Regions from separate parts of the Mycobacterium sp. SMC-11 genome, predicted to be linked through region 1. Evidence: predicted binding sites of a transcription regulator. Region 1 holds the regulator's gene; the other holds the start of a gene.
What was found. The regulator LexA, encoded in region 1, represses DNA repair genes until DNA is damaged. The targets are predictions, from matches to a motif close to CGAACANNTGTTCG.

Region 1 (7,121 bases):
GCCAGTCCGGTCGCCCGCGGCGCCGTCGTGGCGGCAGCGGCGGCGCCGCGCAGCCGGCTGCGCAGGCCGACGGCCGGCGTCGGCAGCGCGGAGGCGCCGCATCGCGTCGGCAAGGTGGGGTAGCGCGCTAGCGCTGACACCCACCACCGCGTCGCCCAACCATCCGGTTGGTCTATTCTCGTCGGAAAGATCAGTCGACCGGAGGTCAGGCAATGAGTGCCGCAATCAAGTACCAGCGAACCCTGTTCGAGGCCGAACACGACCTGTTCCGGGAGTCGTTCCGCGCCTTCCTGGACCGCCACGCCGCGCCCTACCAGGAGGAGTGGGAGAAGGCCAAGATCGTCGACCGCTCGGTGTGGCTCGAGGCCGGCAAACAGGGTTTCTTGGGCATGGCAGTGCCCGAGGAGTACGGCGGCGGCGGCAACCCGGACTTCCGCTACAACACGATCATCACCGAGGAAGTCACCGCGGGCCGCTACAGCGGGTTGGGTTTCAGCCTGCACAACGACGTCTGCGCGCCGTATCTGCTGGAGCTGTGCAACGAGGAGCAGAAGCAGCGCTGGCTGCCGAAGTTCTGCACCGGTGAGCTGATCACCGCGATCGCCATGACCGAGCCGGGCACCGGCAGCGACCTGCAGGGCATCAAGACCCGCGCGGTCAAGCACGGTGACCACTATGTGCTCAACGGCTCCAAGACGTTCATCACCAACGGCATCCACTCCGACCTGGTGATCGTCGTCGCCCAGACCGACCCCGACAAGGGCGCGCAGGGCTTCTCGCTGCTGGTCGTGGAGCGCGGCATGGAGGGCTTCGAGCGCGGCCGCCACCTGGACAAGATCGGTTTGGATGCCCAGGACACCGCCGAGCTGTCCTTCACCGACGTGCACGTCCCGGTGGAGAACCTGCTCGGCGAGGAGGGCAAGGGCTTCATCTACCTGATGCAGAACCTGCCGCAGGAGCGGATCTCGATCGCGATCATGGCGGCCGGGGCGATGGAGGCGGTACTGGAGCAGACGATCCAGTACACCAAGGAGCGCAAGGCGTTCGGCAAGCCGATCGGCAGTTTCCAGAACAGCCGGTTCCTGCTGGCCGAGCTGGCCACCGAGGCCACCGTGGTGCGGATGATGGTCGACGAGTTCGTGAAGCTGCACCTGGACAAGAAGCTGACCGTCGAGCAGGCCGCGATGGCCAAGTGGTATTCGACCGAGAAGCAGGTGCACCTGATCGACCGCTGCCTGCAGCTGCACGGTGGATACGGCTACATGCGCGAATACCCGGTCGCGCGGGCTTATCTGGATGCCCGTGTTCAGACCATTTACGGCGGCACGACCGAGATCATGAAAGAGATCATCGGCCGCAGCCTCGGCGTCTAGCCGAGGCAATCGGGAACGAGTTGGCGCCCAACCGGGCGCTGCCAGGGGCGCTACCTGCATGTTTGGTAGCGCCCCTCGTTCCGTTCAGGGCAGCGGCTTTTGCATCGTTTCAGCATCGGCTGGGTATCTGTTTCCGCAATATCGATGACTTGGCTTCGAAACTCGGGCCGATTGCGGGAAAGTCTATGCCGGAAACATTTGCGTCGATAACGTCGATAAAGATGCCTGGGAGGGCTGGTGACTAGTCGGAAAGATCGGTTCGGCAAGACGGCGGTGCGCATGGCGCTCGGCCTGGCGGCGACGGTCACCGTGCTCTTGTCGGTGCAGACCGCTGCGGCGACGCCCGACAGCGATGCCCACGACGCCATCACGGCGGCATGGCAAGCGGCTGGTGGCGACGGGTCGCCGCTGGGTGCCCCCAAGGGGGACGTGCATCCGGCCGGTGTCGGATTCGCCCAGGACTTCGCCGGTGGCACCATCTTCTTCACCCCGGAGACCGGAGCCAAGGCGCTCTACGGCGCGATCCTGGACAAGTACGAGGCACTGGGCGGTGCGGCCGACAACGGCCTCGGCTTCCCCAGCAGCGATGAGGTGCCCGGCCTGGTTCCCGACAGCCGGGTGGCCATCCTGTCCGGCGCCGACAACCCGGTGATTTTCTGGACGCCCGAGCACGGCGCGCACGTGGTGCGCGGACCCATCAACGCCGGCTGGGACAAGCTGGGCAGCTCGACCGGGGCGCTCGGGGTCCCGGTCGAGGACGAGAGCTACGATGGCGCCGTCGTCACCCAGAAGTTCAGCGCCGGAACACTGTCCTTCGACAGCGCGACCAGGACGTTCACCACGGTTCCGCCGGAGCTGGCGGCGCAGCTGGCGGATGTGCAGGCCCAGGTCGACGCGACCGCGGCCATCGATCAGGCCTGGCGCAGCGCCGGCGGGCCCGCCGGCGCACTTGGGGCCAAGCAGGGCGATCAGTACCCCGTCGGTGACAACGGCGGCGTGGGTCAGGACTTCGCCCACGGCAAGGTCTATTTCAGCCCGGTCACCGGAGCCAATGCCGTCCTAGGCGACGTGCTGGCCAAGTACGAGTCGCTGGGCGGTCCGGCCGGTAGCGACCTGGGTTTCCCGATCACCGGCACGGTTGACGGAGCGATCTCGGGCAGCAAGTTCAATTCGTTCGCCGCCGACGACGAGCCGGTGATCTTCTTCAGCCCCGACAACGGCGCCTTCGTGGTGCGCGGCGCGATGAAGTCTGCCTGGGACAAGCTCGACGGAGCTTCCGGAAAGCTGGGCGCCCCGGTGGGGGACCAGACCGTCGAAGGTGACGTGGTGTCGCAGAAGTTCACCGGCGGATCGATCGCCTGGAACCAGGCGAACAACACCTACAGCAGCGAACCGGCCGAGCTGGCGCAAGCGCTGTCGGGCCTGCAGATTCCCGGGACGAACCTGCCCGACGGGAGCAAGTCGACAGCGACTGGCGCAGCCAAGGAAACGCACTGGAACTGGATGTGGGTGCTGATCCCGGTTGTAGTGCTGGCAGTGTTGGGCGCCCTCGCCGGGGCTGCGATGTGGTGGCAGCGGCGTCGGCCGGCCGCTGTGCTGCCGGGCTCGCCGGTTGCAGTGCCGGCCCCGGTCGCCGACGACTACGACGACGATGACGAGCAGTGGGCCCACCAAGACCGGCGCGACGACCACCGCGACGATCACCGCGAGCACGAGGGCACCGTCCGGCTTCCGAGTCGCTACGGCGCCTCCGCCGCGCCGTACGCGTCCGAGCCCGAACTGCCCGTCTCCTCGATTCCGGATGCGCCGTGGCTGCACTACGGCGAGCACGAAAGCGAGGCGGAGGTCGACGACGATGACGACACCGACACCGCCCCCACCCGGGTGGTGACCGAAGAAGATTTCGGCACCGGTCGGCATGCCGTGGGGCACGGCGGTGGCGGGGCGGACCCACGGGGGTTCGGCGCTGTCGCAGAGCCCCGTAGGTTCGGCGGTGGCACGGACACCCGCACCTTCGGCGGTGGTGGCGAACCGCGCAACTTCGGTATCGACGAATCGGTACACCCGGTGATGCACCTGCCGCTGGACGACCCGTATCAGCAGCCGAACGGCTACCCGATCAAGGCGAACATCGGCTCGGGGCTCTACTACACCCCGCAGAACGCGCTGTATGACGACACCCTCGCCGAGATCTGGTTCGCCACCGAGGATGCCGCGCGGCTCAACGGCTTCACCAGGGCCGGCTGATCACCGCAGCGGCAGCGGCAGGTCGCGTTCGCGCTGCGGGCGCGGGCCGAAGAGGCGCCGCTGCGCCGCGGTGATCGGGATGTCGTTGATGCTGGATTCGCGGCGGCTCATTCGGCCGTCGGCGGCGAACTCCCACAGCTCGTTGCCGTAGCTGCGCCACCACTGGCCGTCGGCGTCGCAGCATTCGTACTGATAGCGCACCGCGATCCGGTTGTCCTGGTAGCACCACAGCTCTTTGCGTAGTGCGTAGTCACGTTCGGCGGCCCACTTGCGCCGCAAAAATGCTTCGATCTCCGCGCGCCCGGTGAGGAACTCGTCCCGGTTGCGCCACACCGAGTCTTCTGTGTAGGCCAGCACCACACGTGCGGGATCCCGGGTGTTCCAGGCGTCCTCGGCGGCTTGGACCTTCTGTCGCGCCGACTCCGCATCGAACGGTGGGCACGGCGCGAACATGATCAGACCTTGCGGATGACGGTGACGACTTTGCCCAGCACCACCGCATCGTTGCCGGGTATGGGATCGAAAATGGGGTTGTGCGGCATCAGCCAGACCTGACCGCCGGTGCGTTTGAACGTCTTGACGGTTGCCTCGCCATCGATCATTGCGGCCACGATGTCGCCGTTGTCGGCGACGTTCTGCTGGCGCACCACAACCCAGTCGCCGTCGCAGATCGCGGCGTCCACCATCGATTCGCCGACCACCTTGAGCAAGAACAGCTCACCTTCACCGACCAGCTCGCGGGGGAGCGGGAAGACATCCTCGACGGCTTCCTCGGCCAGGATCGGCCCGCCGGCCGCGATCCGGCCCAGAACTGGAATGAAAGCGGGCTCGGGCAGCGCATCCGAACCGGCGAACTCGGTGCGTTGCGCGGCCTCGACGGCGCCGGTGATGTCGTCCTGGCCGCGGACGTCGACCGCGCGGGGCCGGTTGGGGTCACGGCGCAGATAGCCCTTGCGTTCGAGCGTGCGCAGCTGATGAGCAACCGAGGAGGTCGAGGTCAGCCCGACGGCATCGCCGATCTCGCGGATGCTCGGCGGGTAACCCCGCTCGTTCACCGAAGCGCGGATGACGTTCAGGATCGTGCGCTGCCGCGCGGTCAGCGCTGAGTCCGGGCCCGCCGGGTTACTGCTGCTGTCACTCATGGGGGCGAATCTAGTCGCATAGCTGCGATTAATCAAACATGTGTTCGAGGTGTGTCGCGCGGGCGTTCGAAAGCGTCGACGACTTGTCGGACCCCTTCGCTAATGTTTTCGACAACGATTCGATCACGTGTTCGGACATCGAACATACAATCGATTAGTATTCGAACAGTCGAGCGAACAGGGTCGCCGACGCCGAGTGAGGGAGAACCGCACATGATGCTCATCGAGACGATCGCCCCGACGTTCGAGCAGACCCGCAACGAGCGGGCCCAGCTGCATCGCGGTCCTCGGACCTCGGGCCGCGCATACCCGATCCGCACCCAGCCGGCGCGGCTGGTCCGGCCGCGGCCCGGCGGCGCCCCGCTACGGCACCGCGGTTCCGGGGTGCTGATGTCCCGTGCGCCGCACCGGCCGCAGCCCGTCAAGGCCATCACCCCGGCGACCACCGTCGTGCTGGCTCTGGTCGCCGCCGGTATCACTGTGTGGCTCGGGCTGATCGCCCAGTTCGGCGCGGCAGCAGCCGGCGGTGCCTCCGCGGTGCCCGACCAGCTCGGCGTGGTGCGCGTCCAGAGCGGCGAGAGCCTGGCGCACCTGGCGGCCCGCGTCGCACCGGACGCGCCGGCCGGACAGGTCATCGAGCGCATCCGCGAGCTCAACAGCCTGGAGTCGGTGGCCCTGGACGCCGGCCAGACGCTGATCGCTCCGCTGGGCTGAGGTCGCCGTGTCGCTTCGGTCGCCGCTCGCGGCGACTGCGCAGCGCCGCCGGGAACCCGCGCAGGTACGCTCGCAGTTGTCCCAATGGCCCACGGTGCCCCAGCTGTCTGAGGGTGCGGGTTCCCGGCACGGCGAAGGAGCGGCAATGCACTGCCCGTTTTGTCGCCATCCAGACTCCCGGGTGGTGGATTCCCGCGAAGCCGATGAAGGCCAGGCCATTCGGCGCCGTCGGTCCTGTCCGGAATGCGGTCGCCGATTCTCCACGGTGGAAACCGCGGTGTTGGCCGTGGTCAAACGCAGTGGCGTCACCGAGCCGTTCAGCCGGGAGAAGGTCATGCGCGGCGTGCGCCGGGCCTGCCAGGGCCGCCAGGTCGATGACGATGCGCTGAATCTGCTGGCTCAGCAGGTGGAAGACGCTGTGCGAGCGGCAGGTTCGCCGGAGATTCCCAGCCACGAGGTGGGCCTGGCAATCCTGGGTCCGCTGCGTGAACTCGACGAAGTCGCCTACCTGCGATTCGCCTCGGTGTACCGATCCTTTTCCTCGGCCGCCGACTTCGAGCGGGAGATCGAGGCCCTGCGCGAACACCGCGAGATGCCCAGCACCAGTTGAGCCGTGCGGGCGTCACCGCGCACTACGCTGGCGCCATGGCACCCGAGTTGCATCCGAACCTTGTGGAGTTGGCCCCGCTGTTGGGCACCTGGTCGGGCCAGGGATCCGGGGTGTATCCCACGATCGCGTCATTCGACTACCTCGAAGAGGTGGTGTTCTCACACGTCGGCAAGCCGTTCCTGGTGTACAGCCAGAAGACCAAGTCGCCCGCCGATGGCCTGCCCCTGCATGCCGAGACCGGCTACCTGCGGGTGCCGCAACCCGGTCAGATCGAGTGGGTGCTGGCGCATCCCAGCGGTATCACCGAGATCGAGGTAGGCAGCTACACGGTCACAGCCAACGGCGTGGACCTACAGATGTCCGCGCCGACGATCGGGCTGGCGCCGACGGCCAAAGAAGTGACCGTCCTGGGCCGCCACTATCGCCTCGACGGCGATGAGTTGTCGTACACGCTGGACATGGGCGCAGTCGGCCAGCCCGCGCAGAACCACCTCACCGCCACGCTTCGTCGGACCGAGTAGCCCGGACCTCAGTCGTCGCCGTCGAGGTTCTTCTTCGCCTCCTGCGCCAGGAAACGCTCGAACTCGGCACCGAGCTCGTCGGCGCTGGGCAGCTCTTCGTCGCGGGACAGCAACGAGCGATTCTCCTGGGCGGTGACGAATGCGTCGTACTGGCGTTCCAGGGCCGTGACCACTTGGGCCACTTCGGCGCTCGCTTCGACCTGCTGGTCGATCTTGGAACGGATCTCGGCCGCGGCGTCACGGAGGTCGCTCAGCGGCAGTTCCAGCGCGCCGGTCTGCGCGGCCTGCTTGAGCAGCGCCTCGGCTGCCTCGGGGTAGTCGGTCTGGGCCACGTAGTGCGGCACATGCACCGTGAAGCCGACGACCTCATGGCCGTGCTGAGCCATCCGGTACTCCAGCAGGTTGGATGCGCTGCCGGGAACCTGAACCTCGGTGATCCACGGGGTGAATTCGCTGATCAGGTCGCGATTGTTGGAATGTGCGGTCAGCGTCACCGGCCGTGTGTGGGGGACGG
Region 2 (7,121 bases), 1.5 Mb from region 1:
ATGGGACTGGTCGGCCCGCTGCTCAGTCCCGGAGTGGAGCTGATCAACAGCATCGGGTCGATCATCGACAGTGTTGGTGACAGTGATTTTGAGGCGGCGCTGCAAGAACTGTTGGCCACGCCCGCGAACATGGTCGGCGCGTTCTTCAACGGGGCCACTCTGAACCTTGATGCGTTGGTTCCGATGTTGAACGACGCTTTGCAGGTCCCGGAAGGCAATGCGGTCCTCGGGGCCAGCTTCGATTTCGGCGGTCTTTTCACACCCGGAGTAACAGATTCCGGCAGCATCGGTGGTTCGATCTACAACTCGCTCGGTCTCGACCTGCAGATGGTAGGGATGGGAATGCCGTACTCGGCCCCGGGTGAGGGCGTTGGTCTCATCGCGTCGTTGGTCAGCCTCGTCGAAATGTTTGCGGGCGGGATGAGCTGACGAACGGAGTGTTCGTCAGGTGAGCGACGGAGGCGGGCGCCCTCAGCATCATTGGTACGCCCGCCTCTGACTCCCTTTCAATTCGGGATCATCGCCGAGCTGTCGGAGGTGTACTCGCCGAAGACTTTGCCGATTCGCTTCATCGCGGTGACCGATGATTGGGACGGCGAGTCGCCGAATCCATGTGGCGACGGCGGAGCGTTCTGCCTGGCGAAGCGGCACCGGTGCAGGCGAGGCGATCCCACGACCAGCAACTGTCGGTGGTTGCAAGTTCCCACGCTCGCAACCCGAACCAACGGGTCCCGTTAGAAGGGTGGTGGGTCGTCGTCTGCGGCGGCGGTGGCTTTGGGGAACCAGACGGCGTCGAATGCAGCGTGTCGCGCTTCGCGGGCCTTGCGGTTCTGGTTGCGTTCGGTAGCGATACGGGCCGCGCGGTGTTGGGCGCGGGTGCGCCGTCGGCGGGGCATCATCGCGGTGCGCTCACCACAGCGGTCATCGACGCGCTGCCGCGGTGTCGGCAGGCCCCCGGTGGGCACGCACAAGTACGGGAACAGCCACGAACTGCCCGGGGTGGTGACGTAAGTGCACCCCGACGGCGACGTCAGGATCACCGTGCCATCGGGCAACTGCTGATCTCGCCACCCCCAAAACGTCTTCACCAAATGATGGGTGCGGCAATAACATTTGAGATTCGACGCATGCGTGGGCCCACCGTCACCGTAGGCAATCGTATGGTCCAGATCGCAGTCGAGCGCCGGGCGGTCACAACCGGGCCAACGACACGTCATATCCCGGCACCGCACAAAATCCGCCAACGCCTTCGACGGCACATACCCCGGCTCCGGCGGAGCATCGCCGGGATGCACCAACGACACCAACCGGGCCGATCGGGCGAGCTCAGCAACCACCTCCGGCGGGATCAACCCCTCGGCCCCGACCAACGAGCCCGGCGCAACCCCAGTCCCATCGACGCTGGCCCGCTCAGCGATCACATGAATCAACACCGGTGAGGCCGCCGCCCGCCCTCCCGCCGCACAGTCCGGGCGCCCGCAGCGACAACCCAGCCGATCGGCCCGCGCCGCCAACGCCCCCATCGCATCGGCACGCCGCTGCTCACGCGTGCGCGGATCGTGCTCACACACCGTGGCGGCCAACGCATCCAGCGCCTTGTCCAGTGCACGGGCATCGGTGGTGAACAGGCTGCCGTAGATCTCGGTGAGCCCACCCTCTTGATCGCTGAAGCCGACCCCGCGCTGGGCTTGGCGTTCTTTGCGGCGGCGCACCGCATCGGCATCGGCCTGGGCCACGATCTTGTCGATCTTTGCCGCCAACCGACTCCTGGTCAGCGACGGCCACCGACCCACCTGCGCCGCCAACTGCCCATCAACGACCGCCAGCACCTGCCGGTCGGTGATCAACCCGGTGCGATACACGATCGTCTGAAACAACCGCATATCGATATCGCCGGCCTTGAACACCTCGGCCACCTGCGGCAACTCCTCACGCATCACCCGCGCGTAATGCAACCGACTAGCCGCCAGCCCCTGGCTGATCCGCAACGCCGCCGCCACCTCCGCAGCCACCGCCGCCTCGGTATCGACCGCCCACACTTCGGTCTCACCACAGCGACTCAACCGCAGCGCAAACAACTCCCCGATCGCCACCAACTGCGCCGCCGCCGCCCGATTCTCCGCCCGCGCCGACACACACACCCGATCCACCAACGCCGCCGACTCCGACGTCACCGACGGATACCGCCGCTCAAACAGCTCACTAAGCCGCGCCACCGACTCCGGAGACGGAACCCGCCGACTGATCGAACATACGTTCGATTATAGCGGATTCCACTGACTCAAACTTTCTGACAGGGCCGCCATTTGTGGATAACTGCCGTCACGGTCGGAAGGACTAAAGAGTGATCCGACCACGGATCAGAAGGTTAGGAGTCTTAGCTCAGCTCCCAGACCGCGGTCACGGTGAAGCTCACGGTCTGCTGACCGGGCTCGACCGGGGGAGCGGCGGCCATCGCGCGGGGCATCGGCATCCCGACCGGCGTCGGCGGCGTCTCGCCAGCGATCTCGGAGATCGAGATCACCTGGCCGAGGCGCAGGCCCGACAACTGGGCGTATTGTTCGGCGCGGTCCTTGGCGTCGTTGAAGGCCCGCTCCCGGGCGCCACGCACCAGCGCCGAATCGTCCTCGATGGAGTAGCTGACCCCGTTGATCCGGGTGGCGTCCCCGCCGGCTCGCACGATCACCGCCAGGACCTGGGAGGCGGAATCGCGCTCGACCTTGACCCGGATGGTGTTGCCGGCCCGGTAGCCGGTGATGTTGGCCGACCCGCTGGCGTCGGGATTGCCGTACTGCGGCTGCAGGCTGACCTGGGTGGTGCTGATGTCCTTGCGGTCCACACCGGCATCCACCAGTGCGTCGATCACCGCCTGCTGACGCTCGCTGGTCTGGTTCATCGCGCTGGTGACATCTCCGGCGACGAACTCGATACCCGCCTCAGTGGTCAGCGTGTCCGGAATTCCCTGGACCTCGCCGGTGCCCACCACGGTCACCTGGCGCGGGATGTCCGTTCCGCCGCCCGGCGCGGCATCGCAGCCGGCCATTGCGAGGGCGGCCACGCCGGCCAGCGCCATCGTCATCGACCAGCGGAGAACCATCCGGGCACTGTGTGTCGGCATGACTGGCACCCTATCGGAGACGACGCACACACCGGCGGAAAAGGCCCATGCGGCACACTGAGGTGATGACCTCCGCACCGTCGCGAGCACTGTCCAGCGCCATCGAGCCGTTCGCCGGCCAGGTGTACTTCTCCCCGGAGTGTCACCGCGGTTACGCGGCGCTCGGTTTCGGTGCCAGCCCCGCAACAACCGATGGGGTCGAAATGCCGGACGGGCCAGCGTACTTCTGCAGCCGCGGCTCCGCGCTGGGGCAGGCGCCCGGCGACGTGATCGCCGCGACGTTCGGGGTGTTCAATCCGGCGGTGGTCGTTCCCGCCGTCGGCTACGGCTGGAAGTTGACCGACGCGCCGACCATCCGGGCGGCGCGTACCGAAGGTGCGGTGGCTCAGCTGCGTCGGGTCTTGGGAGCAGCCCCTGACGGCATCGAGCGCGCGGCGGAATTGCTGCGCCGCGCTGCCGATGGTCTCTCGGTGGCGGGCAAGCCGCTGTTCGCCGGGCTGGTTGCCGACGGGCTGGTCGGCGAGCCGCTCACCGATGCCTGGCTGTTGGCTGACCAGCTGCGCGAATTCCGTGGCGACGCGCACGTGAACGCCTGGGTGGCAGCGGGATTCGATGGTGTCGAGATTGGCCTGATCACCGAGCTCTACCGCGGATTCCCGCCGCGCACCTACGTCCGGTCCCGGGCGTGGAGCGACGACGACTTGTCCGGGGGCGAGGCCCGGTTGGCCGAGCGCGGTCTGGCGCGCGACGGCGTGCTCAGCGATGCCGGACGCGCCGCGCGCGAGGCGGTCGAGACGGCGACCGACGCGGCATGTGCTCCGATCGTGGCCCGTCTCGGCGACGACTTCGGCGAATTGGTGGAACTGGTGGGCGGGTGGTCGAAGCAGCTGGTCGACGCCGGTGGCTTCCCGCAGGCGTGGCTGGGCGCTTCGGCTAAGGGGTAACCAGGATCTTGCAGTGCCGACCGGGGTCGGCCAGCTCGTCGAAAGCGGTGCCCACACCGTCGAGTCCGACCTCGCCGGTGATCAGCGGAGCCACGTCGATCCGGCCCTCGGCGATGTCCCGCAGTGACGCGGCGAACTCTGCCGGCTCGTAGGCCAGTACGAACTGCACGCTGATCTCCTTGGCGATGCCGTAGAACGGATGCACGGTGTCGGGCTCCATGCACACTCCGGCCACCACCAGGCGGCTGCGCGCCGGCGTGCGCCGCAGCACGTCGTCGATGATGCCCGGCACGCCGACCGCCTCGAAGACCACGTTCGGGGTGACGGTGTCGAACGGCGACCCCTGCGCCGGGTCGAGGGTGCGATGCGCGCCCATGATCGTCGCAAGGTCTCGCCGGGCGAGCGAATAATCAGCGGCCACAATGTCTTCCACCCCTGCGGTGCGCAAGGCTGCGACGATTGCCATCCCGATCGGTCCGCAGCCCAACACCAGCGCCGTCTCGCCGGCCACGATGTCGGATCTGTTGACCGCATGCAGTCCCACGGCCATCGGCTCGGTCAATGCGGCGTGGCGGGGATCCAGCCCGTTGGGGATCGGCACCAGCAGCGGAGCCGACAGCAGCATCTTCTCGGCGTAGCCGCCCAACGTGGTGTTGGAATAGACGATTGGTTCAATACCCTTGGCGGCCAACAGCACCGGGATAGAGGTAACGGGCGTTCCGGCGGGAAAGGTATCGGTGCCGGGGCCGGCTTCGAGCACTGTTGCGCTGAATTCGTGACCCATGAAGATGTCGGCGCCCAGATCGATCGATGCCCGCGAGGACGGGCTGCCGGACATGGCCTGCGTCGCGGCCAGCACCTGCTCGCCGTGCGAGGTGAAATGCAGGTCGGATCCGCAGATGCCGCAGGCAGTTACCGCAACGAGCACCTGGCCCGGACCCGGCGTCGGCTCTGGCACGTCGTCGCGGTAGATCATCCGCCCGTCGCGCAGCACCGCCGCGCGCATCAGTGCGAACTATTCGTGTCGGGGGGCGCGGACTCGGCCACATGCTCGACGACGGCGTTCGTGATCGCCTCGCCGACCCGGCTGAACAGTGTGTCGCGCATGCCCCGGGCCCATTCGTGTGATGCCTTAGGTGCGGTGAGTTGGCCCTTGAAGTGGGGAATCACCTTGCGGGCCAACAGCTCGTAGCTGTGATACGTGGCCTCGGGTGAGGCCCAATCATGCCCCAGGAACAGCAAGGTGCCGAAGCCACCGGAGCGCTCCAGCAGGCCGGTGATGTGTTCTATCGCGTCATCGGGGGTGCCGATGCAGCTACTCCCGGCCGCGGCGTAGGCCTCGACGAACTCGGTCGGCGTCTGCGGCGAGCCTTCGACTTCGCTGGCCAGCGGTACGAACCCGGCTGCGCCGAAGTAATTGGCGAAGTCCTGCAGTCCGTAGGTGCAGTCGGCCACCGCCTGCTCGCGGGTGTCGGCGATGTGCATGATGCTCAGCACCCGCCAGTCACCCCGGTCCGGTTCCTCGCGGCCGGCCTTGGCGGCCTGGTCGCGCACCACTTCCCAGGTGTTCTCCAGGGCCGCGAACCCGCCCGGAACCGACATCGACAGTGATAGCAGTGAGGTGCCCAGCGCACCGGCCAACCGCGGCCCGGACGGCGAAATCATCGCGGCTGCAGAGACTTCTGGATACGGCCAGGTGTAGGGGCGAATGTGCAGGGCTGCGTCACGCAGGGTGAACCAGTCCGAATGGCGAGTGATCAATTCGCCCGGCTCGGCCCGGAACAGCGCCAGGATCGCCTCCAGGGACTCCTGCATCATCCGGCGCTGCTCGACGGGATCGATGCCCATCATGTGAGCATCGGTGGGCAGCGCGCCCGGTCCCGCGCCGAACATCACCCGGCCGCGGGTCAGGTGGTCCAGCAGTACCCAGCGGTCGGCCACCATCAACGGGTGGTGATACGGCAGCGAAACCACGCCGGTGCCCAGCCGGATGTGTTTGGTGCGTTCGGCAGCGGCGGCAATGAACACCTCGGGGCAGGCGATCAGCTCGTAGCCGCCGGAATGATGCTCGCCGAACCACGCTTCGTCGAAGCCCAGCCGGTCCAGGGCGACGACGCGCTCCAGGTCGTATTCCAGTGCGACCGTTGGCGATTGACCCAGCGCGTGAAAGGGGGTGATGAAGACGCCGAAACGCAGCGGCCGGGCGGTCACAGCTGTACCCCGCTCAGGAAGTCCAACAGCTCCGCGTTGACCTCGTCGGGCCGCTCTTGTTGCAGCCAGTGTCCGGCGCCGTCGATGATCACCTCGCGGTAGGGGCCGGTCACCAGCTCGGCGGCGCGGTCGCGGCGCGTGAAGGCCAGCACCGGATCGGCGGACCCGGCGATGAACAGGGTGGGAATGTCGATGGTGGCGGCGGGCGGAGCGGTCATGATCTCCCAGTTGCGGTCGAGGTTGCGATACCAGTTCAGTCCGCCGGTGAACCCGGTGCGGGTGAACTCGGCGATGTAGTGGTCCAGTTCGTCGGCGCTGATCCAATCCGGACGCGCCGTCGGCTCGGCAAGCCGATCGATGAAGCCCATCGGCCCGGGAGCCGTCATCAGCAATGCCGATTCGCGATCGCCCGGACTGAGGCTGCCCATCATCCGGCGTATGGTGCGCGCCGGATCGGAATCCAATTCCGCGTCGGCCACGCCCGGCTCCTGGAAATAGAGCATGTAGAAAAAGTTCTCGCCGAAGATATTGCGGAACGCCTCCGTCGGAGGGGCTTGCGGTCGGGGCACCGGCGGCACACTGAGCCCCACCACGCCGGCCACCCGGTCCGGGTGCAGCTGCGCGGCGCTCCACACCACGGAGCCGCCCCAGTCGTGGCCGATCCAGATCGCACTCTGGGCGCCGACGTCGTCCAACAGGCCGACCAGATCACCGGTGAGCGCTGCCATGTCATAGGCCACGATCTCGTCCGGTCGTGAAGAGCCGCCGTATCCGCGCTGATCGGGTGCCAGTACGTGGAATCCCGCGTCGGCCAGTGCCGGAATCTGATGGCGCCAGGAGAAGGCCAA

Region 2: a site for LexA is predicted at 2,247-2,260, ahead of ACKY0X_RS20430 (HNH endonuclease signature motif containing protein). Genes of this name have one in related genera too.

What each region holds. Positions count from the first base shown of each region.
Region 1 is NZ_CP176430.1:2,850,076-2,857,196, reverse strand. It holds gene ACKY0X_RS13430 (DEAD/DEAH box helicase) at 1-131, shown strand, start outside; gene ACKY0X_RS13425 (acyl-CoA dehydrogenase family protein) at 213-1,373, shown strand; gene ACKY0X_RS13420 (LGFP repeat-containing protein) at 1,653-3,620, shown strand; gene ACKY0X_RS13415 (nuclear transport factor 2 family protein) at 3,621-4,073, opposite strand; gene lexA (transcriptional repressor LexA) at 4,076-4,762, opposite strand; gene ACKY0X_RS13405 (LysM peptidoglycan-binding domain-containing protein) at 4,976-5,476, shown strand; gene nrdR (transcriptional regulator NrdR) at 5,622-6,086, shown strand; gene ACKY0X_RS13395 (peroxynitrite isomerase) at 6,122-6,607, shown strand; gene ACKY0X_RS13390 (proteasome assembly chaperone family protein) at 6,616-7,121, opposite strand, start outside.
Region 2 is NZ_CP176430.1:4,300,876-4,307,996, reverse strand. It holds gene gjpA (outer membrane porin GjpA) at 1-429, shown strand, start outside; gene ACKY0X_RS20430 (HNH endonuclease signature motif containing protein) at 735-2,246, opposite strand; gene ACKY0X_RS20425 (SIMPL domain-containing protein) at 2,378-3,118, opposite strand; gene ACKY0X_RS20420 (SCO6745 family protein) at 3,184-4,062, shown strand; gene ACKY0X_RS20415 (zinc-binding dehydrogenase) at 4,052-5,068, opposite strand; gene ACKY0X_RS20410 (LLM class flavin-dependent oxidoreductase) at 5,068-6,273, opposite strand; gene ACKY0X_RS20405 (alpha/beta fold hydrolase) at 6,270-7,121, opposite strand, start outside.